4 regions of the Mesobacillus sp. S13 genome follow, and region 1 is predicted to be linked to each of the others. Evidence: riboswitches for the same ligand, from Rfam matches in the RefSeq annotation. Region 1 holds a riboswitch; each other region holds the start of a gene.

Region 1 (7,381 bases):
CTTCTCACAATATAATTTTCTTAGAATAATAGTTGGCGGGCAACCACAAGATCTCTCAATTTTAAGTATCTTTATTTTAAAATATAAAGTAGCATTGTTATAATTTGAGGATAGAAAAGTAAGCTGTACGAAAAAGGGGTTTTGAAAATGTTTATAAGAGATATCAAGAAGCATTGGACTGTTCAATATGAAGAAAGAGGGATGCCGCATGTCCAGGCAGGACTTGTGCTGAACCCACAAGACTGGAGGGAACTGGATCCTTTCATTTTAATGGCAGAGGACTGGTTTAAGCGCGGAACTTTCTCCGATCACCCGCACCGAGGCTTCCAGACGATTACGTATATCATTGATGGCAGGCTGGAGCACATTGACAACCATGGAGGTCACAGTATCCTGGAATCCGGTGACATCCAGTATATGAACGCCGGCAGCGGCGCACGGCATGCTGAAGAGGCAGTGGATAATGATATAGCACATACACTGCAGCTCTGGCTGAATCTGCCGAAGGAGCTGAAGGGCACTACCACTTCCTATCAAAATGTGTATTCCCAACAGGCACCGGTTGTCCAGTTCGAAGGCGGTATCTTAAAGGTGTACTCAGGAGAAACGGCTGGAGTAAAAGGGCCTCTCGAACCCTTGTTGCCTTATACCTTATCAGAAATTCAGCTGGCTGAGGATACCGAATTCACATACTCATTGCCTGAGTCACATAATGCATTCTTGTATGTTCTTTCAGGTGATATTGAGGCCGGTTCAAGCCGTACAAACCTTAAAAAGTCGGCTGCGGCAACATTGACTTTCAATGACGGAGGCGAGGGAACAAGCGAACTAAGCCTGAAAGCAAACCAGCGATCAAAGGTGTTGGTTTATTCAGGAAAGCCGATCAAAGAGGAAGTGGTTGCCTACGGGCCGTTCGTTATGAATTCGATGGATGAGATCCGCCAGGCTTATCGTGATTATCAGGAAGGAAAATTCGGAGAGGCAGCTGAATAACCGAAACTTTAAAAATTTCTATTTATTTTTTCCTGTCGAATAAGTAAGATAAAAGTAGAATTAAAATCCGATAATGGCAAACCCAGGGAAACCGGGGGACGCAAAGCTACAGGGGCTAAAGTCAACGACCATGCCAGCCAGATGCCGAAGATCCACATAGCTAATGTATGTGTGCTGCTCTTCGGACAGCACTTTTTTATGTCGATTTTAATTCCAATATATATAAAACAGTGGGGGTATTGGAATGAAAAAGCTTTTAGCATCAACAATTTTAACCGGAGTGCTTGCTTTTGGTACTGCAGCATCTGCAGATGTGCTCGAAGAAACGGTAGACCCGGGAACGACTCCAGACGAGTTTTTATTTACGTTTGATCAATTATTTGAGGAATTGAAGCTTCTAGTTACCTTTGATGATGAAAAAGAAGCCCAACTCCTTCTCGAGTTTGCGAATGAAAGACTGGCTGAAGCTGGCGCAATGTCAGAGCAAGAAAAAACAGAATTCGTCCAACAGGCTTTTCAAGAATATTTAGAGGCTCTTGAGGAAGCGGAAGAGAAGGTTACAGAAGTAATTGTTGAAGAACAGACTGATTCTGAAGGTGAGGACGAACTGACTGAAGATCTGGAAAATGTTTCTGAGGTTGAGGATGAACTTACTGAGGAGCTTGAAGATGAACTGAAGGAAGAGGTTGAAGAAGCAACGGAACAAGCAAAGATCGTTGCTAATGTAGTTAAAGATCTGGATCAGGAAATGGTTTTACAGCTGCGCGAACAGGAGTTGGGTTACGGCCAAATTGCTCAAATCTTCTGGCTGGCAGAAGCAGCTGGCAAAACAGTTGAGGAAATCACTGCTTTATATACAAAAGAAAAGATCGGATTCGGCCAGGCAGCCAAGCAGCTTGGCGTCCATCCTTCCAAAATGAAAGGTCTCGCATCAGGAAAAAAACAAGAATCTGAAGAAGAACAAGAGGAAGATACAGAAACTGAGGAAAACACAGAGGGATTAGAAGAAGAGAGCAGTACAGAAGAAGCTGAACAACAAGCAGCTGAAACTGTAACTGAAAATGAAAGCGAAGAAACAGCCTCTGAACAAACCACGGTCCAGCAGGTTGGCTCCGCTTCAGCACAAAGTGAAAAAAGCTCTGGAAAGAAAGCTGAAGAGAAGAAAGCTTTAGCAGCAAAAAAAGCTGAAGAAAAACAGCTTGAAACAGAGAAGAAAGCTGAAGCCAAGCAAAAAGAGGCAGCTGAAAAAGCAGCAGAACAACGAAAGGAAGCTGCAAAAAAAGCTGAAGAGCAGCAAAAAGAAGCTGCAAAAAAAGCTGAAGAACAAAAGCGTGAAGAAACCAAGAAAAACAAAGAAAAACAAGAAGATGAAGACAGCGAAGAAGACGATGAGCAAGACGATGAAAGTGATGAAAAAGGAAGCAAAGGAAAAGGGAAAGATAACGGCAAGTAACATTGAGCAAGTCAATGCTGCAGAACTAACTGCCAGTTTGATTTCAATGAATTGACTGAATGGACACTGTATTGTATGATTATCGTATAAACTCGTATAGTTCTCCTAAAGGGGAGTAGCTTTCACAGCAGAGTCGTCATTACGGAGAATCCCTCCCGGCTTTGCTGGCAACGACCGTTGTTAGCAAGACCTTTACCAAATTTGGTGAAGGTCTTTATTTATTTTTAACCTTCACCAGACCAGGTGAAGGTTTTTTGTTTGGAAAAACGGCGGAGTGGGACGCCTTCAATAATATGAAAAAAGCAGCCCTGGTTACCATGAACTTGCATGCGAAAAATGAAGGAACAAATCTGAGCTATTTATAGATATAAAGAGGCATTTTACCATAGAAAAACATAAATTTAAGTATTGGAGTGCAGGTGTATGAAGAAATTACAGCTTAGCTTTAGTGAACTGGTTAAGAAGAACAGTGAAGAATTGTTAGCAGATCATAAACAGATTGAGCAAATTGAAAAGAAGCTTGATGAAAAGTACATCAATCCAAAAAAGTAAATAGATGGAGGAACAGGATGTTATTACGGAAGTATATGTCTTTGCTAGGAGTAGGTTCGGCCCAGATTGACCTGATTTTGAAGAAGGATGTATTAATTCCTGGTGAGGCAGTGAATGGAAAGTTCTTGATCAAGGGCGGAACTGTGGATCAGGATCTGCAACTAATTGAGTGTGCCCTTGTTATGGTGAATGTAAAAACAGAGGAAGAAAGCGTACTGGATACTGTGACAATCGATGTGCAGTTAAGGATCCAGCCGGATGGGGATGATGTTGTGCCGTTCAGCTTCCTGCTTCCGGAAGATGTTCCTCCTTCAAATAAGGATATCTCCTATCATTTTAAAACAAAACTGGTTTTCAAGCAGGGGATAGAAAGCTGGGATGAGGATCTGATTAAGGTTGTAAAAAGATGATTTGCAAGTTGGGTGATGAAGCCCTCATTGGAGCCAATCAGGAATAGATTGAAAGGAGCAAAAGAATGAATCAATATGAACATCTTGCAAACAGTGTTGTATATTCAATCCGAGGATCAAAGGCAGCTTTGGTTCATAAAGATTCATCACTAAGACTGGTCGGTGAGGGCAGGAGTGCGTTCGCATTCAGGATTAATGGTACTAATCTTGTTCTAAAGGTCTTTTTCCCTCAATTTGAGAAAGTGGCCGCAGAAGAAGCCGGGATTTATAAGGAGCTTGCCGGAATTCCATTTTTCCCTTCTCTCCACGAATCAGGACGCAATTACTTAGTCATGGATTATGTCCGGGGCATGACACTCTATCAGTGTTTGGCAAATGGCATGCCGATTGCAGCCGGCCATATCGAGGAAGTCGATCATGCCCTTAAGCTAGCAAGAGAAAAAGGCCTGAATCCTTCCGATATTCATCTGCGGAACATCATCATCACACCAGATGATGAAGTCAAGCTTATAGATGTAGCCCGATTCCGGCAAATGAAGCAATGCTCCCAATGGGATGACCTAAAAAGCGCATTCTATAAATATTACAGAAATGAACGTTTTCCGAAAAAAATGCCAGAACCAGCGATAAATTTAATCGCATTTTTCTATAAAAAAGGACTGCTGCCTACTATTAGTTAATCTTATAGGCTGCAGTCCGTTTTTTAGATAGGAGACTCCCCCCTACAAACTAGTGAAAACTACACATGCTAAGAAGATGTCCTTTATTGAAATCCCGCAAAAAAGAAAGCGGTCTTACTCCACTGACTGAAAAGGAGTGTAAGCTGAAAAACTTGTCCTGCATTCTGAACCTGCGTTATGATGGATTATAACAGTGCAATTTGGAATATAATCCGCAGGAAAATTATAAATCAATTTGTCGTTGAACATATGGAGGAATCTAAATGACAACCGAACTGCAAGCATTAGGAGAAGCAATCGTCAGCAGGAAGTATGAAATCGCTAAAGCTGTCCACAAAGATAGATATTCTGAAGCCGTTTTGACCGAGGCTCAGAAATATGAACTTGGTAGAATTGATTCTCAAATCCTTGAAATCAGAGCAAACTTCATCGAATTATTCGGCCAGGCATTGATTGAGCACGAAGACCAGGAAAAGGCATTTGAAAGAATGACAAACTGGGGCAAAGAAACCGGAGAGTATATCTATAAACTTGGTGCTTCACTCGATGAGGCCCTTAAAGATACAAGCTATTATCGGAATCATATCTGGAAGGCACTCAGACATGAGGCCAAAGAGATGTCAGCAACAGTCATTTTTGATGTATTGGATATTATTGATCCTCTAATGGACCATGCAATATACAGCTTCAGCCTGACATTTGTCGACTCGCACCAAAAGAGTCTTGAAAACGCCAAGACAGCATTATTGGAATTGTCCGTACCAGTTGTTCCATTAATGCCTGGTGTAGGGGTATTGCCTCTAGTAGGGAATGTTGATACGGAAAGGGCCCAGTTGTTGATGGAAGAAACGCTGGATCAAGCTGTGAAACTCAAGCTTTCTCACCTTATCTTTGATGTGTCAGGAGTTATGATTGTCGATACAATGGTTGCGGACCAGCTGTTCAAGGTCATCAACGCTCTATCACTAGTTGGGGTCAAGACAATCATGACGGGCATCCGTCCTGAAGTTGCCCACACAATGGTGACACTTGGTCTCAACCTCGAAGGAATCATGGTAAAATCAAATCTTCACCAGGCATTCAAAGAGATTCAAACTTTGCAAAATGCATAAAATTCGAAAGCTGCCCACGCAGCTTTTTTTTTTGCATAAAAAAGCAGGATTCACCTTCTTTGAGGAGAATTTCCTAGAGGGAAAGTAATGATTTTTGCATAAAGAACCTGCATGGGATGAGAAATATAATTTTGGAGGTGATGGCATGGCTGAGTTGAATATACGGCCTGCTGAAGAACGAGACATTCCAAGGATACACCATTTAATGATCCAATACATTGTGGATTTTTATAAAAAGCCAAAACCAAATGAAGATGAACTGAGAAATTTAATTCAACACTTGCTGGCTCATCCTGACTCTGGTTTGCAGTTCGTGGCTGAAATAGAAGGGGAATTAATTGGCTTTGCAACCCTGTATTATACTTTCAGCACACTTCAGGTAAAACGGGCGGCGATTTTGAATGACTTATTTGTATCAGCCGAGGCAAGAGGCCAAAAGGCAGGAGAGCAGCTTTTTGAAAAATGCCTCTCCCATATCCGGGAAAATAATTTCGCTTATATGACATGGGAAACGTCCAAGGATAATCATGCCGCACAAAGTCTTTACAATAAAATGGGTGGAAAACAGTCAGACTGGCTGGTTTATGAAATAGAATAGATTTGCACTGTCTTCATTGGTGAGTCTGTACTCTACGAGTCGAATCTCGTGTAATTTACATGGTTAACACCTATACTATAGTGTGAAATAATCAACTGGAGGGATCCTACATGCAAATTGAAATGTGGACAGACTTTGCTTGACCGTTCTGCTATATTGGCAAAAGGCGTCTGGATGACGCTATTAAGCAGATTGATCACCCGATTGAAGTGACGTATCGATGCTTCGAGCTAGATCCGAACTCAGGACGGGACATTGAATATAATATTTATGAAGCTTTAGCGAAGAAATATGGGATGAGCATTGCCCAGGCGAAAGCGAGCACGCAAAACATGGTGCAAATGGCCAAGGAATCCGGCCTGGAATATAATATGGACACGCTTATTTTAACCAATACTTTTGATGCTCACCGTTTGACGATGTTTGCGAAAAAGCATGGATTGATGGCAAAAATGACCGAAAGAATTTTACGTGCCTATTTTACCGAATCAAAGCACATTGGTGACCATGAAACATTAACAGAATTGGCTGTTGAAGTGGGACTCGACCGTGATGCAGTAGAGAAAATGCTAGCTAGCGATGAAATGGCCAATGAAGTCCGTGCAGATGAAAGCATCGGCCAGCAGTATGGAATCACGGGAGTACCGTTCTTTCTGATCAACAAAAAGTACGCCATTACAGGCGCACAACCGACGGATGTCATCGTCCAGTCGTTGAAAAAAGTCATTGCTGAGAGTGAAATCACCGTTCTAAGCAGCGATGATGGAATGATTTGTGATGATGACGGCTGTGAAATTCCTAATAAAAAGAACTAGTCACCGTGGTGACTAGTTCTTTTCTATGTTGTTAAGGAAATTATAGAATTATTGAGTTGTGGATAACTCTATGAAATCTTCTTAATCCAGCTCCAGCGCCTAGCCCCTCGAGTCGCTTGTCTAGTGTCGCCTCCTAGAAACTCCGAAACTTCAACTCCGCCGGCAGAAGCAAAAAGCGCTTCTTTGTCGGAGTCTCCAGTTTCTGCGTTTCTGTTCAGTCGGCTATACTTTTCGATTTCGGTCCGCCCAATGAAGTCAAAGAACGACTTCACCGGTCGGCCCTCCAGCGCTTGTCGGGGCTGAACGAGGCGCTTGCGCTTTTTGTTCTGTGCTTATATAAACTCCACGATTTCCTCGACCGGAATGCGGGTCGTTGGATGCCCTGGCACAGCAGCCTTTCCAAGAGCCAAAAGGAGGACGGGCATATAGCGCTCATCAATGTTGAATTTTTCGATGAATTGCTGCTTGTTGAATCCGCCCATCGGCACAGTGTCATAACCTCGCGCCTTGGCAATCAGCATAAGCTGCATTGAAATCAGTCCGGCATCGAAAGACGCGATGTTTTCCCTGATCGCAACGGGGGCAGACGGGTATAATTTATTGGTATTTTCAATCATTCTGCTCATTGTTGTTTCGTCCATATACCCAGCTTCATATGAACTGCGGTATACTTTTTCGCCATTTCGGTACATTTCCCGATCGCCCAGAACCGCAATAACAGCTGAAGAAGTTTCGACCTGCTCTTGGTTATTGGCAATCATTCTTAGT
Region 2 (7,381 bases), 1.8 Mb from region 1:
ACCAACTGGAGTCTTTCTTGGGGGCCTATTATCTTTCGATGACCTATTACGAAGATGACATGAATAAAGCCATTGAAAATGAAAATGCTGTTGAGGTTGTCAAAAAGATGAATGCTGGCGGAGCAGGGCTTTCTTCCACAGCTCTAAAAGAGATGTCTTCAAAGGCTGTTGATAATGGATATGCTTTTAGGGAAGAGGAAGGCAGGGTCGTTCCGTATGTGAATTTTAGCGGCCTTGCAGAACGGCTGCGCGGAGCAGCGAATGAAGACTTTATAAAGTATTTGGAGCTTAGGAACACCAGAGTCCAGGATGGGAACGGAGAGGTCATTTCCTTTGAGAACCTGGCAGATTTGTTGGTAAAGCTTGAAACATCGATTGCAACAGTGAAGGATGCGACTATCGAGGAAACGATGAAGAATGACGTAAAGTCGCTATTTGCTCTCTTCCTTGTGAGTGAGCATATCTATGACAAGAATGACGAGTTAAAAGATGAAGTGAAGAAAGCATACTTATATTTGATGGAAACCTATCCTGAGACCCAGACAGCTGCAACGGTGCAAAACATGTATAAAAAAATGGAAAGCAATAAATTTTTAAAGCCGGATGATGTGGAAAGGCTTGATCCGAGTTATATAGAGTTTCCAACCCATTTGAAACGAGAAGATATCATTGGCAGGAAAGTGCTTCCGCTACCGGATTCTCTGCTCTCGAGCTATAAAGAATTCGCAGCCAAGAAGAATTTTAACATCTTGAAAAATTACGGGCCGTTTGAAATTATGCAGATGTACTTCCATGCGGATCAAACGGGGGATTACGAAACCAAATATGCCCTGTACAGCAAGAATGGCGGCCAGCCTCCAAAAGATCAGTATATTGAGGAGATGAAGGCTGCTGAAATGGATATTAGCGTGATCCTAAAGGGATATAAATATGCTACGCTTTACTACTCAAGTGAAGATCCGGAAAAAGTCATCGGGGTTCAGCTCCATTTCAATGACCGTAGTGATGCACCAGTTTTCCAGATGGTCCAGGAGGACGGATTCTGGAAAGTCCAGTTTTTGCCATTACAATAATGGAAACACTCATATAGAATTATCTTATTCCTTTTGATAAATGCTACAGAATATGATATAATTTTTAATTGCGTATTAATGGGATAAAATAAAACAATATTTAGGAGTGTTTCCATGTCAGAAAATATTCAAGTAGGCAGCGTTTTAACAGGTAAAGTAACAGGAATCCAGCCATACGGCGCTTTCGTAGCATTAGATGAAAATACACAAGGTCTTGTGCATATTTCAGAAATCACACACGGTTATGTTAAGGACGTTAACGAGCACCTTACAGTTGGCGATGAAGTGAAAGTGAAAGTTTTGTCAATTGATGAAGCTGCTGGAAAAATCGGCTTATCAATCCGTGCAACTGAAGAAGCACCAGAACAACCACAACGCGCTAAAAAGCCACGCAGCAAGCGTCCAGCAGCTGTAGTTCAGCACCAGGACGACTCAGCTCAAGGTTTCAACACTTTGAAGGATAAGCTTCAAGAGTGGATTAACCAGTCAGATATGGCTAAAAAATAAGCTTTAAAGCGGAAACCGGACATTGCGTCCGGTTTTTTTATTTTAGTCTGACAGACACCAATGGTTGAGACGGACAGAAATCATTGATGAAACGAAGAAAGTGGGAGCCGATTGGAGCACCAAAACACCAGTAACTGGGAAAACAGAGCACCAATAAAGCCGATTGGAGCACCGAAACACCAGCGACTGAGAAAACAAAGCATCAAAAAAGCTTATTGATGCCATGACGGACAGAAATCGTTAATGAAAGGGAAAAAGTGGCCATCATTGGATTTACATACTGGGAAAATCAAGGAATCTTTCTAGCATTCTCTTTTAGGGGGTTAAAATGAAAGAGCTTACAGGTTACAATATGATTGTCTAACCAATTTTTTCATTGGAACGGAGGAAGGTTCATGACAACAACAAAAACTAGCTCGCTGATCGAGCAGACTCAAAAGTATGGTGCGAATAACTATCATCCGCTGCCAATCGTCATTTCAAAGGCAGAAGGAGTTTGGGTAGAGGATCCTGAAGGCAACAAATATATGGACATGCTGAGTGCGTATTCAGCTGTCAATCAGGGGCACCGCCATCCGAAGGTCATCCAGGCGCTGAAAGACCAGGCTGACCGTGTTACGCTAACTTCAAGAGCATTCCACAATGACCAGCTTGGACCATGGTATGAAAAGATTTGCAAGTTAACGAATAAAGAAATGGCCTTGCCTATGAACACGGGTGCTGAAGCGGTTGAAACGGCTATTAAAACAGCTCGCCGCTGGGCTTATGATGTCAAAGGCGTTGCGGACAATCAGGCTGAAATCATCGCATGTATCGGCAACTTCCATGGCCGCACAATGACGGCGGTCTCCTTATCATCTGAAGAAGAATACAAACGAGGCTTCGGCCCCATGCTTCCAGGGATCAAACTGGTTCCTTATGGTGACCTAGACGCACTGAAAGAAGCAATCACTCCTAATACTGCAGCGTTTCTGATTGAACCGATTCAAGGTGAAGCGGGAATCGTCATTCCGCCAGAGGGTTTCATGAAAGCTGCGTTCGAGGCATGTAAAGAAAACAATGTCCTGTTCATTGCCGATGAAATCCAGGCTGGTCTTGCGAGGTCCGGAAAAATGTTCGCATGTGAATGGGAGGGCATCGAGCCTGATATGTACATCCTTGGAAAGGCACTTGGCGGTGGGGTGTTCCCGATCTCATCTGTCGTTGCCGACAATGATGTACTGGGAGTATTCAACCCAGGCTCCCACGGATCCACTTTCGGCGGCAATCCAATGGCCTGCGCAGTTTCCATCGCGTCCCTTGATGTTTTGATCGATGAGAAGCTTGCTGATCGTTCCCTTGAACTGGGTGACTATTTCATTAGCAAGCTCCGTGAAATCGACAATCCTATCATCAAGGATATCCGCGGCCGCGGCTTGTTCATTGGTGTCGAGTTAACAGAACCTGCACGAAAGTATTGTGAAGAGCTGAAAGAGGAAGGGCTGCTTTGCAAAGAAACGCATGATACGGTCATCCGTTTCGCTCCGCCGCTTGTCATCAGCCAGGAAGAACTGGATTGGGCCATACAAAGAATCAAGAAAGTATTATCATAAGCATGAGAAAAACCCGCCTTCCTTGGCGGGTTTTTCTTGTGAAATTCAATTATCGAGTAGCTCTCGGTTCTGCCGCTCTTTCTTCTCTTTCGCTTGGTGCGAATAGAAGTCCGATGTTTATAAGACCGGCAAGACCGACTAATCCATAGATGATTCGAGCCAATGCTGAATCCTGTCCGCCGAAAATAGCTGCAACAAGGTCAAATTGGAAGAATCCTACTAAGCCCCAGTTGATGGCTCCGATAATGGTAAGTACTAGTGCTGCTCGTTGAATACCGCTCATGGATGTTTCCTCCCTTAAGATTAAATTTGTTCTTTTATAGATTGTTTCAGCACGAAATGAATTATTCATTTGTCCTCTATTTATTACCTACCCTCAAGAAAAAGTTTGTAACATTTCGCAGCATATTGGAGCACATTAAGAAGTGTATTTTTTGCAATGCTTTTAGAAAAAGAACATAATTATCCCTAGAGGAAGGTGATTTAAATGGATAACTTTACTTTTTACAATCCAACGAAACTGATATTTGGCAAAGGCCAGCTCGAGGAATTGAAAAACGAAGTTCCTCAATACGGTAAAAAAGTCCTGCTCGTTTATGGCGGTGGCAGCATCAAACGCAATGGTCTTTATGATTCTGTCATGGACACCCTAAAAGAGGTTGGGGCAGAAGTACACGAACTTCCAGGTGTGGAACCAAACCCTCGTCTGTCGACTGTGCATAAAGGCGTGAAAATTTGCAAAGATGAGGGAATCGAATTTTTGCTGGCAGTAGGCGGCGGCAGTGTCATTGACTGCACAAAAGCAATCGCTGCAGGTGCAAAATATGATGGAGATGCTTGGGACCTTGTCACAAAGAAGGCTTTTGCAGCAGAAGCTCTTCCTTTTGGCACAGTACTAACTTTGGCAGCCACTGGCTCTGAAATGAATGCAGGTTCTGTTATCACCAACTGGGAAACGAATGAAAAGTATGGCTGGGGAAGCCCGGTCACATTCCCGAAATTCTCCATCCTTGATCCCGTGAACACTTTCACCGTTCCGAAGGATCAGACGATTTATGGAATTGTGGACATGATGTCACATGTATTTGAACACTATTTCCACTTGACCGAAAACACTGAGTTCCAGGACCGCATGTGTGAATCCTTGCTTTTAACAGTGATGGAAACAGCTCCAAAGCTGCTTGCAGATTTGGAAAACTATGAATACCGCGCAACGATCCTTTATTCAGGAACAATGGCATTGAATGGAATCCTCAATATGGGATACCGAGGAGATTGGGCGACGCATAATATCGAACACGCCGTATCAGCCGTTTATGATATCCCTCACGGAGGCGGTCTGGCGATTCTGTTCCCGAACTGGATGAAGCATAACCTTAAGATAAAACCAGAACGTTTCAAGAAGATGGCTGTCAGGGTCTTCGGCGTGAATCCAGAAGGCAAGACCGACGAAGAAGCAGGATTAGAAGGAATTGAAAAGCTGCGTGAATTCTGGAACAGCATTGGCGCACCGTCACGCCTTGCTGACTATGACATTGATGACAGCAAGCTTGAAATAATGGCTGACAAAGCAATGGTCAATGGGGAATTCGGCAACTTTGCAAAATTGAATAAAGACGATGTAATGGAAATTTATCGTCTGTCGTTGTAAATTACTGAAGGACCCAGGGGTATAACCCTGGGTCCTTAGTCTTTTCTTTAGGTCAAAAATCTTAGAGAAAGCTCTTTTGGAAGAAGGGTGAAATACTGAATATATCCCTATTCAAGGTGAATTAATGAAACTTGAGAAAAATTTACCAATTAATTTAATAGGACTATATGTTTAAGTCGCTGGGTAACTGTGGTAAGTCTTAGAATGTAAGACAAGGAAGCCGAGGAATATTTTACATAAGTAAAAAACAACACTCATGCTAATAGCAAACCTGCTGAAAAGCTGGGACGCAAAGCCAGGAGTCTAAGGTTGCAAAAGTGCAGCTATGATCGTCCAGCCGCCATGGAAAAGTAAATTCCCGGCGGCTTTTTTTGTCTAATTATAATGGTGAATTTTATCGGGAAGGAGGCTAAGTGCCGCAATTAATATCTGAATATTCAGTCTTTTATTGCGCAAATTTTTAATAACACTAGAAAAGGGGACGAGAATATGAAAAAGACTTTTATGAAAAAATTATCAGCAGTCTCGATTGCATTCCTAATGTTATTTTCACTGACAATACCGGCACTAGCAAATGAGAATGGAGATGCGGCGTCGGATAATGAAGGAAACACAAAAGTTGAAATCGAAGCCAAAGAATCAACTCAACAACAAAACGATCAGTCAAATGAAGTAGAAAATGATGAATCAACACAAGAAGAATCCGATGAGTCAGCTCAAGACGAAAACGATGAGTCAACTCAAGAAGAAAATGATGAGTCAACTCAAGAAGAAAACAATGATCCATCCCAAGAAGAAGACGCTGAGTCAACTCAAGACGAAAACGATGAATCAACACAAGAAGAATCCGATGAGTCAACTCAAGAAGAAAATGATGAGTCGACTCAAGAAGAAAACAATGATCCATCCCAAGAAGAAGACGCTGAGTCAACTCAAGACGAAAACGATGAATCTACACAAGAAGAAAATGGTGATTCAAACAAGGAAGAAAAGGATTCTGAAAAAGGTACTAAATTAAATGCCAATAAAAGTACAGAGATACATCTGCATTTGAAAAACTGCACAGAAGATGTGGTAAAAGTAGAGGTCATGTTAAAGGGAAGTTGGAAAGAGATGTCCAACCCGGGTAACTCGCCACTGTATAAACTGAAAGATGGTGGTGAGTTTGTAAAGAATGATATTACTGCTTTCAGGCTAACTTTTGAGTCAGGAACTAAACAAGAATATTCCATGGATGAGGTTAGGGAAGGAAAAGAAGCGGAAGGAACCATTAACTATTGGCTTGAAGGCTGCTCTATAGAAGATGACAATTCTGAAGAACCTGGCGATGGTACGGAGAATCCGGGTGACGGTGAAGAGGACCCAGGAGATGGGACAGAAAACCCTGGCGATGGAACGGAGGAACCAGGTGATGGCAACAGTGATGATCAGGGTGAAGAGAATGGCAACAAAAGCACGGAAATCCATCTTCATCTAAAAAACTGCGTTGCTCCAGTTGAGAGTGTGTTTGTTAAATTAAATGGTGAATGGAAAGAAATGTCCAATCCAGGTAACTCCCCGCTATATAAGCTTAAAGATGATGGGGAATTTGCAAAGGATGATATCACGGAATTTAAGCTTGTATTTGAATCAGGTGCTGAAAGATTCTATGACGTCGAAGACATTAGAGTAGGAGTAGAAGCGGAGGGATCCATTAATTATTGGATAGAGGACTGCGCATTACCTGAAGATGATAACACAGAAGAACCAGGGGATGGAACGGGAGATGACGATGAAGATTCCGATCAAGATGGAGAATCACCGGATGTTATCGAAATAGTCAAAGAAATGTATATCACTTTTAATCTGGATATTGAAACAGTTGTAAACTTGACATTGTTAATGAATGGCGGCGAGAAGCTTGAACTCATCAAGATTAACAACCTCTGGAAACTAATTTTGGCCAATGGTCTGGATGTTACAGATATTCAGGGAATAGAGATTGAGTTTGAAGATGGAACGACTAAATTTATAGCGCTAAGCATGCTTTCTTTTGAATTAGAAGATCAGGTTATCCACTTAGAAATTGATGAAGCAGTCCTCGGTATTGATAATGAAGCAGACGTTGAAGATGAAACCGATGTTGACGAGGATGATGGAACTGGGAAAACTGGCAATAATGATAACAATTCCGGAGGGGACGTTACGCAAGACTGGAACGGAAGCGTACTTCCAAAAACAGGTGAAAGCAGCAAAATGATGTTCTATATTTTAGGCTTCCTTCTAATGGCTGCCGGTACAGGATTAAGAATGAGAAAGCCAATCAGGAACTAAAGGATGAGGGGGGAAGAGATTCCCCTCTTTATTTTGACTTAATATGAAAATTGGAGTGATCAAAATGAAAAAAGTCCTGTCTTTAATTCTTATATTATCTGGAGGGGTGCTGTTTTTATATCCATCCCTATCAAATTTATATACTGACTATCAGCAGGAGAAATTGATTAGCGAGTGGGAAGCAAGTACATTTGAAACAGAAGCAGCTACTGTCGCTATGAACGAAGAGGCAGCTAAAGAAAGCC
Region 3 (7,381 bases), 1.9 Mb from region 1:
GGATTTCAACTTGTAAATTGGTATGTTAGATTCCCTGACCAAAATCTGGACTTTGGACTTTTTTAGGGATATGCTTTTTGATAATAGTGTTCTCGCAAAACCTTTTACCAAATTGAGTGAGCGAAGAGCATGGTGATTAGTAATAGTGTTTAGGAGGTTTAATATGAGCTTGCAAAAACAGATTATAGAAGCATTGGATGTTCGTCCCAATATTGATCCCCAAGAGGAAATCAAGAAAAGAAAGCAATTTTTAAAAGAATATTTGCTTGCTTCAAGGGCAAAAGGATACGTCTTAGGAATCAGTGGCGGCCAGGACTCCACTTTGGCTGGAAGGTTGGCGCAGCTGGCTGCAGAGGAATTGCGATCAGAAGGCAAGGACGCCAAATTCGTGGCTGTCAGACTTCCATATGCTGTACAAAAAGACGAGGAAGATGCACAGAAAGCACTGGACTTCATTAAGCCTGATCAAACCATCACCTTCAATATCCAGCCTGCGGTTGATACCTTCAATACACAGTTCGAGGAAGCGATTGGTGATCGAATGACGGACTTTAACAAGGGGAACGCGAAGGCAAGGATGAGGATGATTACTCAGTATGCCATTGCGGGACAGGATGGCTTGCTAGTGATCGGGACAGACCATGCTGCCGAGGCTGTGACTGGATTCTTTACAAAGTACGGAGATGGCGGTGCTGATTTGCTGCCGTTATCGGGTCTCAACAAGCGCCAGGGCAGGGAGCTGCTGAAGGCATTGAACGCAGAACCAAGACTGTACCTGAAGGAACCTACTGCCGATCTTCTTGACAATAAGCCGCTCCAATCAGATGAAACCGAGCTTGGAGTGAGTTATGAAGTAATTGATGACTATCTTGAAGGAAAGCAGATCGACGAAGCAGCTGCAGCCAAGATTGAGGGCAGATATCTTGCTTCAGAGCATAAACGGCATACGCCGGCATCCATGTTTGATTCATGGTGGAAGAAGTGAGCATAACAAAAGCCTGGCTGAGATTTCGATTAATCAGCCAGGCTTCTCTAATTAGTCCGATTGCGCAACTGCAAAAGGCGCTGTATCTTCTTTTTCCGTTACTTTGTCGATTTTATCGGTGAACATTTGGAAGACACGCTTTTTCTCTTCCAGTTCCTTGATATATTCTTTCAAATCATTAAATTTCTCTTCAAATGGCTGATGGTACAATTCGCGGATTTTTCTGTTCAAGTCGGGGTTCACTGTTGACTGGACAACCTGCTTGGTGATGTTGAATTTATATGTATACACTTTTAGTTCATTCTTTACTTCTTCATACTCCGCATCAATCTCTTTAAGAATTTCTTCAATTTCTGCTTTCCATTCATCTAGCGACTTCTTAACATGCTGTTCCATAAGGATCCTCCTGCCATTCGCCTGTAATAAAGCTTCTTCCCTTCATTCTAGCAATAGAATTTTACATAGAGATTGCGGAGATATTACAGTGTGAAAACAATCGAATTCTGCACACAAAATGAATATTTAATAGGAAAATAGACTCATCCTTGTAAAAAAATGGCGAAACTTGTTGAAATGATGGTTCTAAAGTTTTATATTTTAAGTAGAACTGAAAAAGGCAAACTTATCGAAAGGTGAGGACGCAAAGCCACGAGTCTAAGGCCATTTAGCTATGATCGTCGGGTTGCCAAAAAAGAACGGATGATAAAACCAATTGTAGGCAAATGGTTATGAAAGACTATTTGACGTATGAAATCCGCCGTCCTTTTGGAGGATTTTTTTATTTTGACTGTTGATAATGGCATAATAATGCAAAAAGGTGTCGATTTCACGTTTGCATCACGCGATAGAGGATAAATAATACTTAAGATACTTGACAGGACTAATAAAAATAATTCTTTTGGCAGGTTTGGTTTTTTGGTAAAGGTATTCAAAAAAAGAATGGAAGGTGGAGGAATCATTGACTGTTTTATTTGGGACGGTAGAGTATTTTGAACAGGAAATTGAATTTCACTTAACTGAAATCGAAAAACGCGAGAAATTCCGGGAAGAAATCCAGCAAATTCAAAGGAAGCTAGAAGAAGAGCTTCGGAACGATTTTATCTGCGACGAGAAACTAAGGATGGAATGTTTGCAAAATCTATCAAATGCTTGTAATAAATTAACTGAAGATTATGTAGTTTGAAAACTATTAAAATTAGAAAGCCTGTGGTAGGGACCACAGGCTTTTTCAATTTCCATTGTTACCCAGATGCACAATTCTATATTTTAAAAAGGTGTTTGAACCCGCAGTTTTAAGGATATGTTTAACAATAGGACAGCAAAAGGGGAGTAAACATGGAGAAAAAAGAATATAACAAACTTGTTAGAGATCTTTTTCCTGAGTTGATGAAAGGGAAGGGAAAGAAGGTTGAATTTGAGATCTTAGATGGCAGTCAATATAGTGCAAAGCTCATGGAGAAATTCAATGAGGAAGTGGAGAAGTTCCGGAATACTGGAACGGACAGGCTTCTAAGTGAAATCGTCGATTTGCTTGAAGTGGTGTATGCAATTGCTGAGCATCGAGGGATTACAGAATCTGAAGTGGAGTTCATGCGCCAGTTAAAGAAGAATCGCAGCGGCGGTTTCAGAAAAAAAATCCTGCTTAAAACAATAGAAGAAAGTTCCCAGTGAAAAAATGCCCTCAGCCTATTGGCGGAGGGCATTTCCTATATTGTTAAGCAGATTTATGTGCAGCTTCTGGTGTTTGTTTGAAGACAGTCTTGCGGATGAAAGGAACCACCCAGCGGTCCAAGCCGTATTTGGCAGCATTGAAGCCAGAGAACAGGATGATGAAGCCAAAGAAGATGTCTGTTGGGTTATGAGAAACTGTTCCGGCAAGGAAGAAACTGAAGTTCATCACTAGTCCGAAGAACATGGCAGCAGTTGTCAAGCATCCAAGGATAAGTCCAAGTCCAATCAGGAATTCTCCAAGCGGAACGATGAAGTTGAAAAGATCGACATTCGGGATGGCAAAGCTTTCTAGGAAGTTAACATACCATCCATAAACCATGTTTCCGTCTGGGCCTTTTACTGGGTTCGCAACAGCATTTTTTAAATATCCCGTAGCGTCAAAACCGTCACCAGTCAATTTGCCCCATCCAGCAGTCATCCAGTTGTAACCAAGCCAAACCCTAATTACAGTCAACAGGCCAGCAGCAATATTGTTTTCTCTTAACCATTTAGCGAACATCTAAATCGCTTCCTTTCAAAATATATAATGATTACACTCTTAAGATATCAAAGCAATTTATGGAAATCTGTGAATAATGTGTGAAGACACATATCAGCCATAATGTTTTGAACAAATTTTGTCAATGGATTTCCTTTAATGGAATTTAATACCTATAAGGGTATATTAGAGATTCCCCATTTCCCTTGCCGCATAAGTTGGGAATATATAGAATAAAAATATAAAGAAGTACAAGCTGGAAAGGGGAAGTTCATGATGAGCGAGCTTTTATTCAAGCAATTTGAATTAACGAGAGGTTCTTTTTTGAAAAGCATTGAGGGCATCACTGCGGAACAGGCAGGTGTTCAGCCAAAAGGCTTCAATAATACCATCCACTGGCACATCGGGCATGTGCTGACAGTTACAGAACAGTTCATGATGGGTTATCCGAAAAAATCTAGTCATTTGCCTGCCAACTACATAGAGTGCTTCGGAAACGGTACCCGTCCATCCGAGTGGACAGGGGATGTTCCATCTGTTGATGTTTTGCGTGACCAATTGAAAGTGCAGCTGGGAAGGATCAAAGAAGTACCGGCTTCCATGCTGGATGAAAAGCTTAAGAAGCCGTTCCTTGGGTTGGAGACTTTTGGAGAGCTTGCGAACATGGCATTATTCCATGAAGCCTATCATCTTGGGCAAATACACTCGATGAAAAAATTAGTTTAGTAATAGAATGGCAGGGTCCTATTTTGGGCCCTGTTTTTTGAAACCTGTTATCACTTATTACGTATTAGTAATATAAGGAAGGCAGGTGTAAGGAATGAGTAAGGATAAGGATTCATTGATTCTCAGAAGGTGGCTCTTCATATTCATTTCCTTTGCGATAACTGGAGCACTGTTCCTGTTGATTGATATCACGTGGGTCAGAAAGACACTTTCAGTCATCATGTTGTTGATGGGTTTTGTCGCTGCTGGATTTGTATACCAGTTTTATGAGACCTGGCTGAATAATTTAGGCAAGAAAAAGGATGGGAAATAAAATCGACGTTGGATCATCAAATGCAAATGATATAGGAAAAAAGTTGCTGTTATAGGTAGGTTGGGAAAGAAACAATAAATGAACTAGTTTTTTAGCTCAAGCTTGGAAGTTCCGTGAAAACGTTCTTCCTTGAATGACTGACAGGTTTCAGGCTGTAGGGCCCAAAGCTGTCAAGAAAACTAGTTTATTGTGACAGGTTTCAGGCAGTAGATCGCAAAGTTGTTAAGAAAGAGCAATTATTATGACAGGTTTCAGGCAGTAGAGCACAAAGCTGTCAAGAAAACGCGATTATTAAGACAGCTTTTAGGTTGCAGAGCATAAAGCTGTCAAGAAAACGCAATTATTATGACAGGCTTCAGGCGGTAGAGCGCAAAGCTGTCAAGAAAGAGCGTTTATTATGACAGGTTTCAGGCTGTAGGGCCGAAAGCTGTCAAGAAAGAGCGTTTATTATGACAGGTTTCAGACTGTAGGGTCCAAAGCTGTCAAGAAAACGCAATTATTAAGACAGGTTCAAGCCTGTAGGGCCCAAAGCTGTCAAGAATATCATGGAGCGGAGGCACTAAAATATGTACCAAGAGAACTGCCCATATTGCAATGTGCTTGCTGACGAAGAGCAGCAAATCACACTTGAGAATGAAACATGTTATTTTATCCAGAAGGAGTCGGAACAGCAGGTCCTGCAGGGGAGCGGACTGATCATCCCGAAACTTCATAAGCAGAATGTCTTTGAGTTGTCTGACCAGGAGTGGAATGATTCGCGGGAGTTGCTGATGGGTGCAAAAAGGATTCTTGACGAGAAGTATGCACCGGATGGATACAGTGTTGGATGGAATACGGGGAAAGCGGGAGGACAATCGATTTTTCATGCTCATTTGCATGTGATTCCGCGATTCGAGGATGAACCTCTTGCCGGCAAGGGGATCAGGTATTGGATTAAACAAAAGGAAAATATGAGGAAATAATTCACGAAAAACCATGTTGGGAAAATTCTCTCTAAATTATTTGAATATTTTTACAAAAATGATTCTAAAATCCCGGGAGAGCAGTCCCGGGATTTTTCTATTATACGAAGCGGTTGGGTCTATAGTGGTATAGACATCTATACTGTTATTTAGATAGTCTAAGATTACAACATGAAAGCCTTTTCAAAGTTTATGAGATTAAATGGAGCAAAAGCTCAGAAAAGGAGGAAACATGAAGAACAAATCACTATCTATTGCATTGGCCGCAGTTCTTGGTACGGGAGTGTTGATTCCGGTGACATTTGCGGAAGGCAATCAAGTGCCAGGGGCATCGATTGAACAAAGGGAGGGAAAAGCAGGATTCGATAAGGTGCATCCGGTTTTTTCATGGGACAAGCCTGGTCCATTATCCCCGATCCTACATAAAGGATCGGTTCGGGGAGCGGGCATGGTCCAACAGCCACTGGACGAAATTGACGGGCATATGGAGAGTATGATTTCTGATGGCGTGATGCCAGGAGCAGTCGCATTCGTTGCCCGCCGCGGACATATCGTGAAGCAGGAAGCCTACGGATATGCCTACAGATATGAAGATGACCAATTCACTGAGTCTAGTGAACCAATCGAGATGGAGGAAAATACAATCTTTGACCTTGCCTCTATCAGTAAAATTTTCACCACCACAGCAGCTATGATTCTTTATGACCAGGGAAGGTTCGAGCTCGATGACAAAGTTTCTAAGCATATTCCTGAATTCGCTGCCAATGGGAAGGGGGAAGTCACAATCAGGCAGCTCCTAACCCACACATCTGGTTTCACTGCATGGGTGCCATTATATACGAAAGGAGGCAGCCGTGAGGACAGGATGAATTTTGTATTAGAGCATCCACTGAACAATGAGCCGGGCAGTACTTATACATACAGCGACCTCAACATGATCACGCTTGGTTTGCTGATCGAAAGGCTCTCAGGACAGAGACAGGATGAGTTTGTTAAAGAATATATTACTGAGCCGCTCGGAATGACGGATACGATGTACAATCCGCCGGCTTCACTGAAAAAGCGGATCGCCGCGACCGAATACCAGCCATGGACGAACCGTGGAATAGTCTGGGGAGAAGTGCATGATGAAAACGCCTGGTCACTGGATGGTGTGGCCGGCCATGCTGGCGTGTTCTCGACAGCAGAGGACCTGGCAAAGCTCGCCCATATGTATTTGAATGATGGCCGATATGGCAGCGAAGTTATTTTAAAGCCGGAAACAGTTAACCTGATCGTTGAAAACCAGATTCCACAGTTCCCTGGTGATGACCATGGTTTAGGGTGGGAGCTTGCCCAGGGATGGTTCATGGATGCGTTATCCGAGGGCACTTCACTAGGACATACGGGTTATACCGGGACTTCCATTGTCGTGAACAGGAATAATGGCACAATTGCGATCCTGCTCACCAACAGAGTCCATCCTAGCCGGAGCACGGTTTCCACCAATGTCGCACGCAGACAACTGGCAAGGCAGGTTGCTGATTCCATACCTGTAAATATTCCAGACGGTTCAGCGTGGTTTTCGGGTTATGGCGATAAGCTGCAACGTAACATGACAACGGAAGTGAAACTGGACAAGCCTGCAACACTTTCATTTGACACCTGGTATCGGATTGAAGCGGATGCTGATTATGGGTATTTGGAAATCTCTGAGGATGGTGAAAGCTGGGAGCAAGCCGCTATTTTTACTGGAAGCAGTGTGGATTGGAATTCAGAGCAGGTTGAAATACCTGCAGGAACTAAGCACATCCGTTTCCGATATCAAACGGACAGTTATACAAATGGCCGTGGCTGGTATGTCGACAATATCAGTCTGCTAACCTCTGAAGGTAAAAAGGTTGCACCTGACTTCTCAGGAGAAGGCTGGCAGCAACGGAATTACTGATTTTACTAAATTTAAATGAATTGGATAAAATATGCAAAATGGAGGAGATACGATGAAACTTAGCAAGCTTATGCTCTTTTCATTAGTGTTTGTGCTGGCTTTTTCACAGATGCTGCCCGGGCTTTCTTTGAAGAAAGTGAACGCCAAGGAAAAGAACACAGTGGAAGATCTGGTGATTTATGAAAACATCCCTGAAGCGGATGCAGCTGTTAGTGATGGAAACATTCAATTAAAAGCACTTCATGTGTATTCAGAAGGG
Region 4 (7,381 bases), 1.2 Mb from region 1:
TGTTGCTGTTATAGGAAGCAAGGATTCAATGAAACTTTCGTAATGTTCTGTTCCTATATAGCGATGGTAAGGGGACGAAGGCATAATTTTTCCTTTTGATGAGTTTGTTCAAATATAAGGCAGGGAGTTTAAAAGGACCTAAATAAGGTACACAGAGATCCTTCCTTTGGCCATCTGTTCATGTTATTTCTAATGAAACAGTATTAGTAGCTATTACGCAGCAAATAAATTTTATAAAATCAGCCTATCCTCAAACCAGTATGTTATACTATAAACAAACCTTTTATCTTTAAATCTTTTTACATTACCGGTTCCATCTCCCTGCTCAGATCTTGAGCGGGGTTTTTTATTGGAATTATATTTGGAAAAATAAAAACAGGCCCTAGAAAGAGCCTGTTTGTAGAAACGATTTAAGATTAAGCTTTTTGAACGTTAGCAGCTTGAGCTCCACGAGCACCTTGCTCAACGTCAAATGTAACTTTTTGACCTTCGTCTAAAGATTTGAAACCTTCACTTTGGATAGCTGAGAAGTGTACGAATACGTCGTCTCCACCTTCGCGCTCGATGAATCCGAAGCCTTTTTCTGCATTAAACCATTTAACTGTACCTTGTTCCATTTTTGTTGCCTCCTAGTGCGTTATCGCACAACGTATTACTATCCTTGCCCAAAGTGATCATCAAGACGAAAAGTTAATACTTATACTATCCTTTACACCGAACAAAAATAATTCTAATTCATCATAACAGGGATCGAAAAATATAGCAAATCATCCCGGCCATAACTTGGAAAGAGTCTATTCCCGCTGACTATGAAGGTTGCTGTAAGAACAAAGAAGTTATTATGTAAGTCCTTAATCCTAAGCTTTGTAACATCAAGTGGATAGATCCCCGCGCAGCCCATTGTGAAGATTTTATGTTTGCCTCAGATGTTTTCATCATATAGAACAAACTGGTTGGGGAAAACGTGGTTTTTATTAAAGAAATCAAAGGGAATCAATCCGAAGGTAGCGAATAGTTATAGCATACTGGGTGAATCGTTAGGGGTGTGGTTAATGGCCCTTCAGAATTTATATAAATATAGATTTAAAAGAACCTAAAGTATAAAACAGCTGCTACGTAAGGAGTCTTTCCATGGATGCTTTCCTAATCATCGCCTTTACCTTCATTATTTCATTAATTTATTATGCTATAAACTTATACTTTCCAGATAAAAGCAGGCTGAAGTATTACATAGCTTTATCCTTCGGAATCATTGGTATATTTGGCTGGGCATATATATGGTTGGGGAATGGATGGTTATTAGCCGCTGTAGTTAGTACGATTTTATCTTACTTTCAGCTATATCATTGATTACCGCTTTCATTATAGACTTAATCTTTAGGAAGAAAAAATATCAATGAAAATAAAAATAATCATAAATCGATACATATTGTAACTGGAAATGAGGAGATGGATTTGCAACTCATTCCACCATTAGGTTCAGTGATTTATTTGATACATGGATTATTGTAATTAGGGGGCTGTATTCCAATAAATCGAAAGAAGTTGTTATTAGGTTTCATATTTCTTATAGGTATAGTTAGCTTTTGGGTTTGGTATTCCTTACCCAAAGAAATCAATCAAGCATTTGAAGGAATCGTTTACGGAGTTGGAAATAAAAGCAATCAATTAAATGAAGAAGTTACAATTACTATTAAAGGTAAATTGTATAGAAAAATTTTTAACCAAGATCGTTTTAAAGGAACCATAGATATAAAAGGAGAGTTGCCAAAAAATATTATCATTGATAAGAAGGAAGTAGAAGTGGTTTTTATTGAAAACGGCGGCTCTTTATTAATCGGGGATTCCCCCTACGGCTTTTTTTATATAAATAAGGATTTAAGTGAGCTAACTATTATCGTTTACGAACTGCTTGAGTCTGTAAGTGATAATGCCACATATGAATGGGACCCTAAAGGCGGGCTATTAATATCTGGACCTGCAACAAATAGAAAAGAAGCTTTAAACATATCAAACAAATTAATAGAGGATCTACTTAAACCACTTGAATAGATGTTTATTTGTAAAGTTTATATTTTAATTAAGGGTTCGATCATGCAAGAAGGATTGAGGAACAATTTGTTGAATGCCTTATTCAACAAACGGCTAAAAATATACGGAGGTATAGTTATGTGGGTAATATTTGGGGTCATTGCAATAGTAGCAACGTTTATAAATCTTTATATGTATTCAGCAGGGAAGGATTACAAGCTTGCGATGGCGATGGGATTATCATTTACAGCATTAACACTTTGTGCAGATTACAGTTATGTATCTCGGTGGGTAAAAGTAGAAGATTGGGCGGCTTTGGCGGATGTAGTACCTGGTATGGCAAGGGCATTATGGTTTTTGACGATTGTTTCGATCTTACTAAATATAGCACCTATATTTTTAGAAAGAATACGCAGGAAATAATGACTTTTTGTCCTTTCATTTATATAATGTGCAGGCCTTTATGAATAACAAAAGGTGCGTATATTCAATAACAAGGTATGCGCATTGAAGTTGTATGATACTATAAAAAAGTACTACGCCAACATGCAGTAACGGGTTCTCTTGTGAAGTGCCAACGTGAAAAAGCAATCCAATGCATGTTATTTTTATCCTACCCAATAATGTGAACAAGACTAAGTATTGTACTTTGTTTTTTGGAAATAGTTCAAAAAAATTGATTCCAATTGTTTTTAGGACAGGATATACTCAAATTAAATAAAAAACTGATAAAGGCAAACTTGTTGAAAGGCAAGGACGCAAAGCCATGGGCCTTAGTGTAAAGAGATATTTCCTTTGCATATGGTTGCCAGGTTGCCAGACTCCCAAAATGGTGTCTTGGCCATTATAAGGAGCGGAGAATATGAATATCAATAAATACCTCTTATTAAGTCTTGTCTTACTTATGGGTTTTGGTCCTCTTCAAACCCTTTCTCAACCCATTAAAGCTCATGCTAACGCAGGAGTTCCAACGGCAACATGGCTTTGGAATACTTCAACGATTGCTACGCAAGGAAACGAGATCCTTTCATTCGCAGGAAACAATCAAGTTAAGCAAATTTACCTTCAAGTTAATAAAGACATCCCTTTCAATACTTATAAAACATTTATTCAAAAAGCAACTGAAAAAGGCATAGAAATACACGCTTTAGATGGCTCACCACAATGGGTTTCCTCTAAAGGTTCTGCTTATTCTAAGGAATTCTTTAATTGGGTGGGGAACTACCAAAAATCAGCCTCACAGACACAAAGATTTACTGGTATTCATTTAGATATAGAGCCATACCTATATAGTGGCTGGAACTCTAAATTCAAGAATACTGTACTTGCATATCAAAATATTATCAATCATGCTGCTATTACTTCAGAACAACTTGGACTTACATTTGGAATCGATATTCCTTTCTGGTTTGATGAAATTGCCTACAGCAATACTTACGGGAAAGGTAATTTAGCTAATTGGGCGATTAAGACAACAAGCTTTACGACTATAATGGCATACCGCGATCAGGCTGCAGGAGGAAACGGAATTATTGAGCTAGTGAGAAATGAAGTACAATATGCTTCCTCTCTTGGCAAACCCATTGTGATTGGAGTAGAAACTGGCAAATCAGAAGAAGCCAATCTTGTTAGTTTTTATGAAGAAGGTGCTGCTCATATGTATAGTCAGCTTTCTTTAGTGAAGAGTGCGTATCCACAACCGGATGTGACTTTTGCCATTCATCATTTACACAGTTGGATGATAATGGCTCCCTAAGAACATTGGCAAAGGGATAAAAAAAATCACCTTTAGAAAAACCCGCTAAATACCTTATAAAGGTAATTAGCGGGTTTTTCACCTGATTTTGAGTATTAACTGCAGAATTTCTTGTGCCCCTACAGTTACGTCAATCGATTTACTAAGATAAATATGTAAATAAGGGACTATTTTTGAAGAAGAATTACTTCAAAACGAAAATCATTGAAAAATGTTTGACGAATCTAGCAACTACAATGTCATTGCACATGTAACAGCCAGAGATATGCACAAAATGCCGAAAATCCAGCTGGAAATAAGCGAATAACAGAGAAGAATGGGCTTCCATTCTTTTTTTATCGGTAATTTTTTAACTAATTTCATTCAAAAATCCTATTTTCTTTAGTAATTACGACTGTGATTGAAACAATAAAAAGAAGACATCTGGAATCGCCCCAACTTATGCAGTTCCTTAAAATCTGACCTTAACCAACCAGAGTGTTTCGTGTAATATTCTAATAATCGTTTGACTATTTGAAATCCATTGCATATACTGATACTCAAATAAATGTTTGAATGAGAGGTGAGAATTCTTTGAAACATGATGATGTGTGTGAGATAACTTGTTTTGATGGACCTAAAGTGAACCGGGTAAAGGATTCTTTATCTAAACATAATACATTTTCTGTTTCTAAAATGTTCAAGGCATTGGCAGACGATACAAGGTTAAAAATTGCTTTTGCATTAAGTGAAGAAGATGAGCTTTGTGTGTGTGACGTTGCCAATATTGTAGGGTGTACAACCGCAACTGCTTCCCATCATTTACGACTGCTCCGCAACATGGGGCTGGCGAAATATCGGAAAGATGGAAAGCTGGTTTTTTACTCTTTAGATGATGAACATGTAAGACAACTGATTCAACTAGCCTTTACTCATGAAAAGGAGGGGAAAGTTCATGGATAAAGCGATTGAACAATCAGCCGAAAAACATGTATACCGCATACAGGGATTCAGCTGATCAGGCTGTGCGACTACGTTCGAAAAGAACGTAAAACACCTGGAGGGTGTTTCAGATGCAAGTGTTAACTTTGGAGCTTCCAAACTTGTATTATACGGGAATGCGTCCATTGAACAACTTGAAAAGGCAGGGGCCTTTGAGAATCTTAAAGTTATACCGGAGAAGGAACGATTTGAAGAAAAGAAAGAACCATTTTTGAAAAAGCATGCTACGGTCATCACATCATTTGTTTTCTTGCTTATGGGTTGGATTTCCGGACAGTTTAACGGAGAAGAGAATATCGCCTCCATTATTGCTTACGCAGCCTCGATCCTAATAGGAGGCTACCGACTGTTTAACACAGGGTTGAAGAACCTGTATCGCTTAAATTTTGATATGAAAACCTTGATGACCATTGCCGTCATCGGTGCAGCTTTCATTGGTGAATGGGGAGAAGGTGCTACAGTTGTCATCCTGTTTGCCATCAGTGAAGCCCTTGAGACCTACTCAATGGATAAAGCCCGCCAATCCATTCGATCATTAATGGACATTGCTCCAAGGGAAGCCTTGATCAGAAGAGGCAATCAGGAAATGATGATTTCTGTCGATGAAATTCTGATCGGAGATATTATGATTGTCAAACCCGGGCAAAAAATTGCGATGGATGGCATCGTTTTAAAGGGATCTTCAGCTATTAACCAGGCAGCGATCACTGGGGAGTCTGTGCCAGTGGCTAAAACAATTGATGATGAAGTTTTTGCCGGAACTCTTAATGAAGAAGGGCTTCTCGAGGTTAAAGTAACGAAACATGTGGATGACACAACCATTGCGAAAATCATCCACTTGGTTGAAGAAGCACAAGCTGAGCGAGCACCTTCACAGGCATTTGTCGATCGCTTTGCAAAATATTACACGCCGGTCATTATGTTGATCGCTCTTGGAGTTGCCGTCATACCTCCACTTTTCGGAGCTGACTGGAACACCTGGATCTATCAAGGTTTAGCAGTATTGGTAGTCGGCTGTCCATGTGCCCTTGTTGTTTCTACACCCGTATCAATTGTTACTGCAATTGGAAACGCAGCCCGAAACGGCGTATTAATCAAGGGTGGAATTCATCTTGAAGAAATGGGATCGATCAAGGCCATTGCTTTTGATAAAACAGGAACATTAACAAAAGGGGTTCCTGTTGTTACCGATTACCTCTCGGAAGATGGGGCAACAAACGAACAATTAAAAATTATTGCAGCATTAGAAAATGGTTCTCAACATCCACTGGCTACTGCGATCATGAAGAAGGCAGAGGAAGAAAACCTGGATTATAAGAGTGTTGATATTACTGACTTTACCTCGATAACGGGAAAAGGAATACAAGGGAATATCAACGGTGAGACATATTTTGTCGGCAGCCCGAATTTGTTTGAAGAAATCCTGACTGACGGAATTAGGTCCGAACTAAAAGAGAAAATTGAAACCTTACAAAGCCAGGGGAAAACCGTGATGGTTGCTGGAACGTCATCAGAAATTACCGCTTTGATTGCTGTTGCAGATGAAGTGAGAGAAACGAGTCAAACAGTGATTCAAAAACTTCATTCTTTGGGTATCGAGAAAACAATCATGTTAACTGGTGATAACTCAAGGACTGCGAATGCCATCGGAAATCAAGTAGGCGTTTCAGATATTAAAGCAGAGCTGTTACCGCATGATAAGCTTAATTACATTAAGGATCTCAGACAAGAATTTAACCGTGTATCCATGGTCGGTGATGGAGTAAACGATGCTCCTGCGCTTGCAGCTTCAACTGTGGGGGTTGCTATGGGAGGTGCAGGGACAGATACAGCATTAGAAACAGCTGATATAGCCCTGATGGCAGATGACTTAGGAAAGCTTCCATTTACCGTGAAACTGAGCCGAAAAGCTTTAGCGATCATTAAACAGAATATAACCTTCTCATTAGGTATCAAGCTGGTTGCGTTATTGCTCGTCATTCCAGGATGGCTCACTCTCTGGATTGCGATCTTCGCTGATATGGGCGCTACTTTACTTGTTACCTTGAACAGCCTCCGACTTCTCGGAGTTAAAGACAAATAAACAATAGCTTCCCAGGAATGGGAAGCTTCTTTTTTTAAAAGCACTCAAACAGCTTTGAAGGAGAATACTTAAACATAAGGTTGCTAATGTTCAACAACACACTAAAATAAAACAAGCTCAGGGCTTTTTTACGGCTCTGAGCTTTTTGTATACTAACTTAACTATTAAATTCAGTGTGGTTTGCATTGCTATTTCTGCTGCTTCTTTGGAGGTGATATAAGATTTTCCCTGCATTAACGGAAGCCTCAGGGTCTGCTTTCTATTTCCGCAAAATCTTTTCCATTGCTTTCCCTTTTGCTAATTCATCGATCAGCTTGTCGAGGTAGCGTATTTCCCTCATGGTTGGTTCTTCGATTTCTTCCACTCGGACACCACAGATCACGCCTTTGATTAATTCTCTCGAAGGATTCATATGAGGAGCTTCTTCGAAGAAGGTCTCAAAGTCTGTCTTTTTTTCCAGTATTGCTTCTAATTCTTCCTGGCTATATCCTGTCAGCCAGGCGATGATATGGTCGACTTCTTCTTTCGTG

The links. Region 1 has a riboswitch for cyclic di-GMP ahead of LGO15_RS04900 (DUF5667 domain-containing protein). Riboswitches for the same ligand answer to the same signal wherever they lie in the genome.
Region 2: another riboswitch for cyclic di-GMP. It lies ahead of LGO15_RS20430 (LPXTG cell wall anchor domain-containing protein); the one in region 1 lies ahead of LGO15_RS04900 (DUF5667 domain-containing protein).
Region 3: another riboswitch for cyclic di-GMP. It lies ahead of LGO15_RS20120 (hypothetical protein); the one in region 1 lies ahead of LGO15_RS04900 (DUF5667 domain-containing protein).
Region 4: another riboswitch for cyclic di-GMP. It lies ahead of LGO15_RS11235 (amidase); the one in region 1 lies ahead of LGO15_RS04900 (DUF5667 domain-containing protein).

The regions. Positions count from the first base shown of each region.
Region 1 is NZ_CP084622.1:968,243-975,623, forward strand. Features, by position in the region: gene LGO15_RS04895 (pirin family protein) at 148-993, shown strand; cyclic di-GMP riboswitch class I at 1,059-1,142, shown strand; gene LGO15_RS04900 (DUF5667 domain-containing protein) at 1,238-2,446, shown strand; gene LGO15_RS04905 (FbpB family small basic protein) at 2,870-2,998, shown strand; gene LGO15_RS04910 (sporulation protein) at 3,016-3,408, shown strand; gene LGO15_RS04915 (protein kinase family protein) at 3,474-4,088, shown strand; gene LGO15_RS04920 (STAS domain-containing protein) at 4,352-5,200, shown strand; gene LGO15_RS04925 (GNAT family N-acetyltransferase) at 5,346-5,798, shown strand; gene LGO15_RS04930 (DsbA family oxidoreductase) at 5,954-6,613, shown strand; gene LGO15_RS04935 (hypothetical protein) at 6,682-6,885, opposite strand; gene LGO15_RS04940 (nitroreductase family protein) at 6,946-7,381, opposite strand, start outside.
Region 2 is NZ_CP084622.1:3,983,508-3,990,888, reverse strand. Features, by position in the region: gene LGO15_RS20455 (hypothetical protein) at 1-1,073, shown strand, start outside; gene yugI (S1 domain-containing post-transcriptional regulator GSP13) at 1,188-1,580, shown strand; gene LGO15_RS20445 (ornithine--oxo-acid transaminase) at 1,976-3,172, shown strand; gene LGO15_RS20440 (DUF378 domain-containing protein) at 3,222-3,455, opposite strand; gene LGO15_RS20435 (iron-containing alcohol dehydrogenase) at 3,660-4,823, shown strand; cyclic di-GMP riboswitch class I at 5,078-5,168, shown strand; gene LGO15_RS20430 (LPXTG cell wall anchor domain-containing protein) at 5,313-7,136, shown strand; gene LGO15_RS20425 (class D sortase) at 7,201-7,381, shown strand, end outside.
Region 3 is NZ_CP084622.1:3,918,443-3,925,823, reverse strand. Features, by position in the region: gene nadE (NAD(+) synthase) at 164-985, shown strand; gene LGO15_RS20125 (hypothetical protein) at 1,037-1,381, opposite strand; cyclic di-GMP riboswitch class I at 1,591-1,675, shown strand; gene LGO15_RS20120 (hypothetical protein) at 1,944-2,168, shown strand; gene LGO15_RS20115 (nucleoside triphosphate pyrophosphohydrolase) at 2,321-2,656, shown strand; gene LGO15_RS20110 (DoxX family protein) at 2,700-3,215, opposite strand; gene LGO15_RS20105 (DinB family protein) at 3,471-3,920, shown strand; gene LGO15_RS20100 (hypothetical protein) at 4,015-4,233, shown strand; gene LGO15_RS20095 (HIT family protein) at 4,800-5,195, shown strand; gene LGO15_RS20090 (serine hydrolase domain-containing protein) at 5,428-7,122, shown strand; gene LGO15_RS20085 (glycoside hydrolase family 3 protein) at 7,175-7,381, shown strand, end outside.
Region 4 is NZ_CP084622.1:2,184,400-2,191,780, forward strand. Features, by position in the region: gene LGO15_RS11215 (class I SAM-dependent methyltransferase) at 1-43, shown strand, start outside; gene cspC (cold shock protein CspC) at 417-617, opposite strand; gene LGO15_RS11225 (hypothetical protein) at 1,546-2,052, shown strand; gene LGO15_RS11230 (hypothetical protein) at 2,170-2,454, shown strand; cyclic di-GMP riboswitch class I at 2,755-2,852, shown strand; gene LGO15_RS11235 (amidase) at 2,894-3,787, shown strand; gene LGO15_RS11240 (ArsR/SmtB family transcription factor) at 4,361-4,729, shown strand; gene LGO15_RS11245 (heavy metal translocating P-type ATPase) at 4,722-6,851, shown strand; gene LGO15_RS11250 (DUF2200 domain-containing protein) at 7,111-7,381, opposite strand, start outside.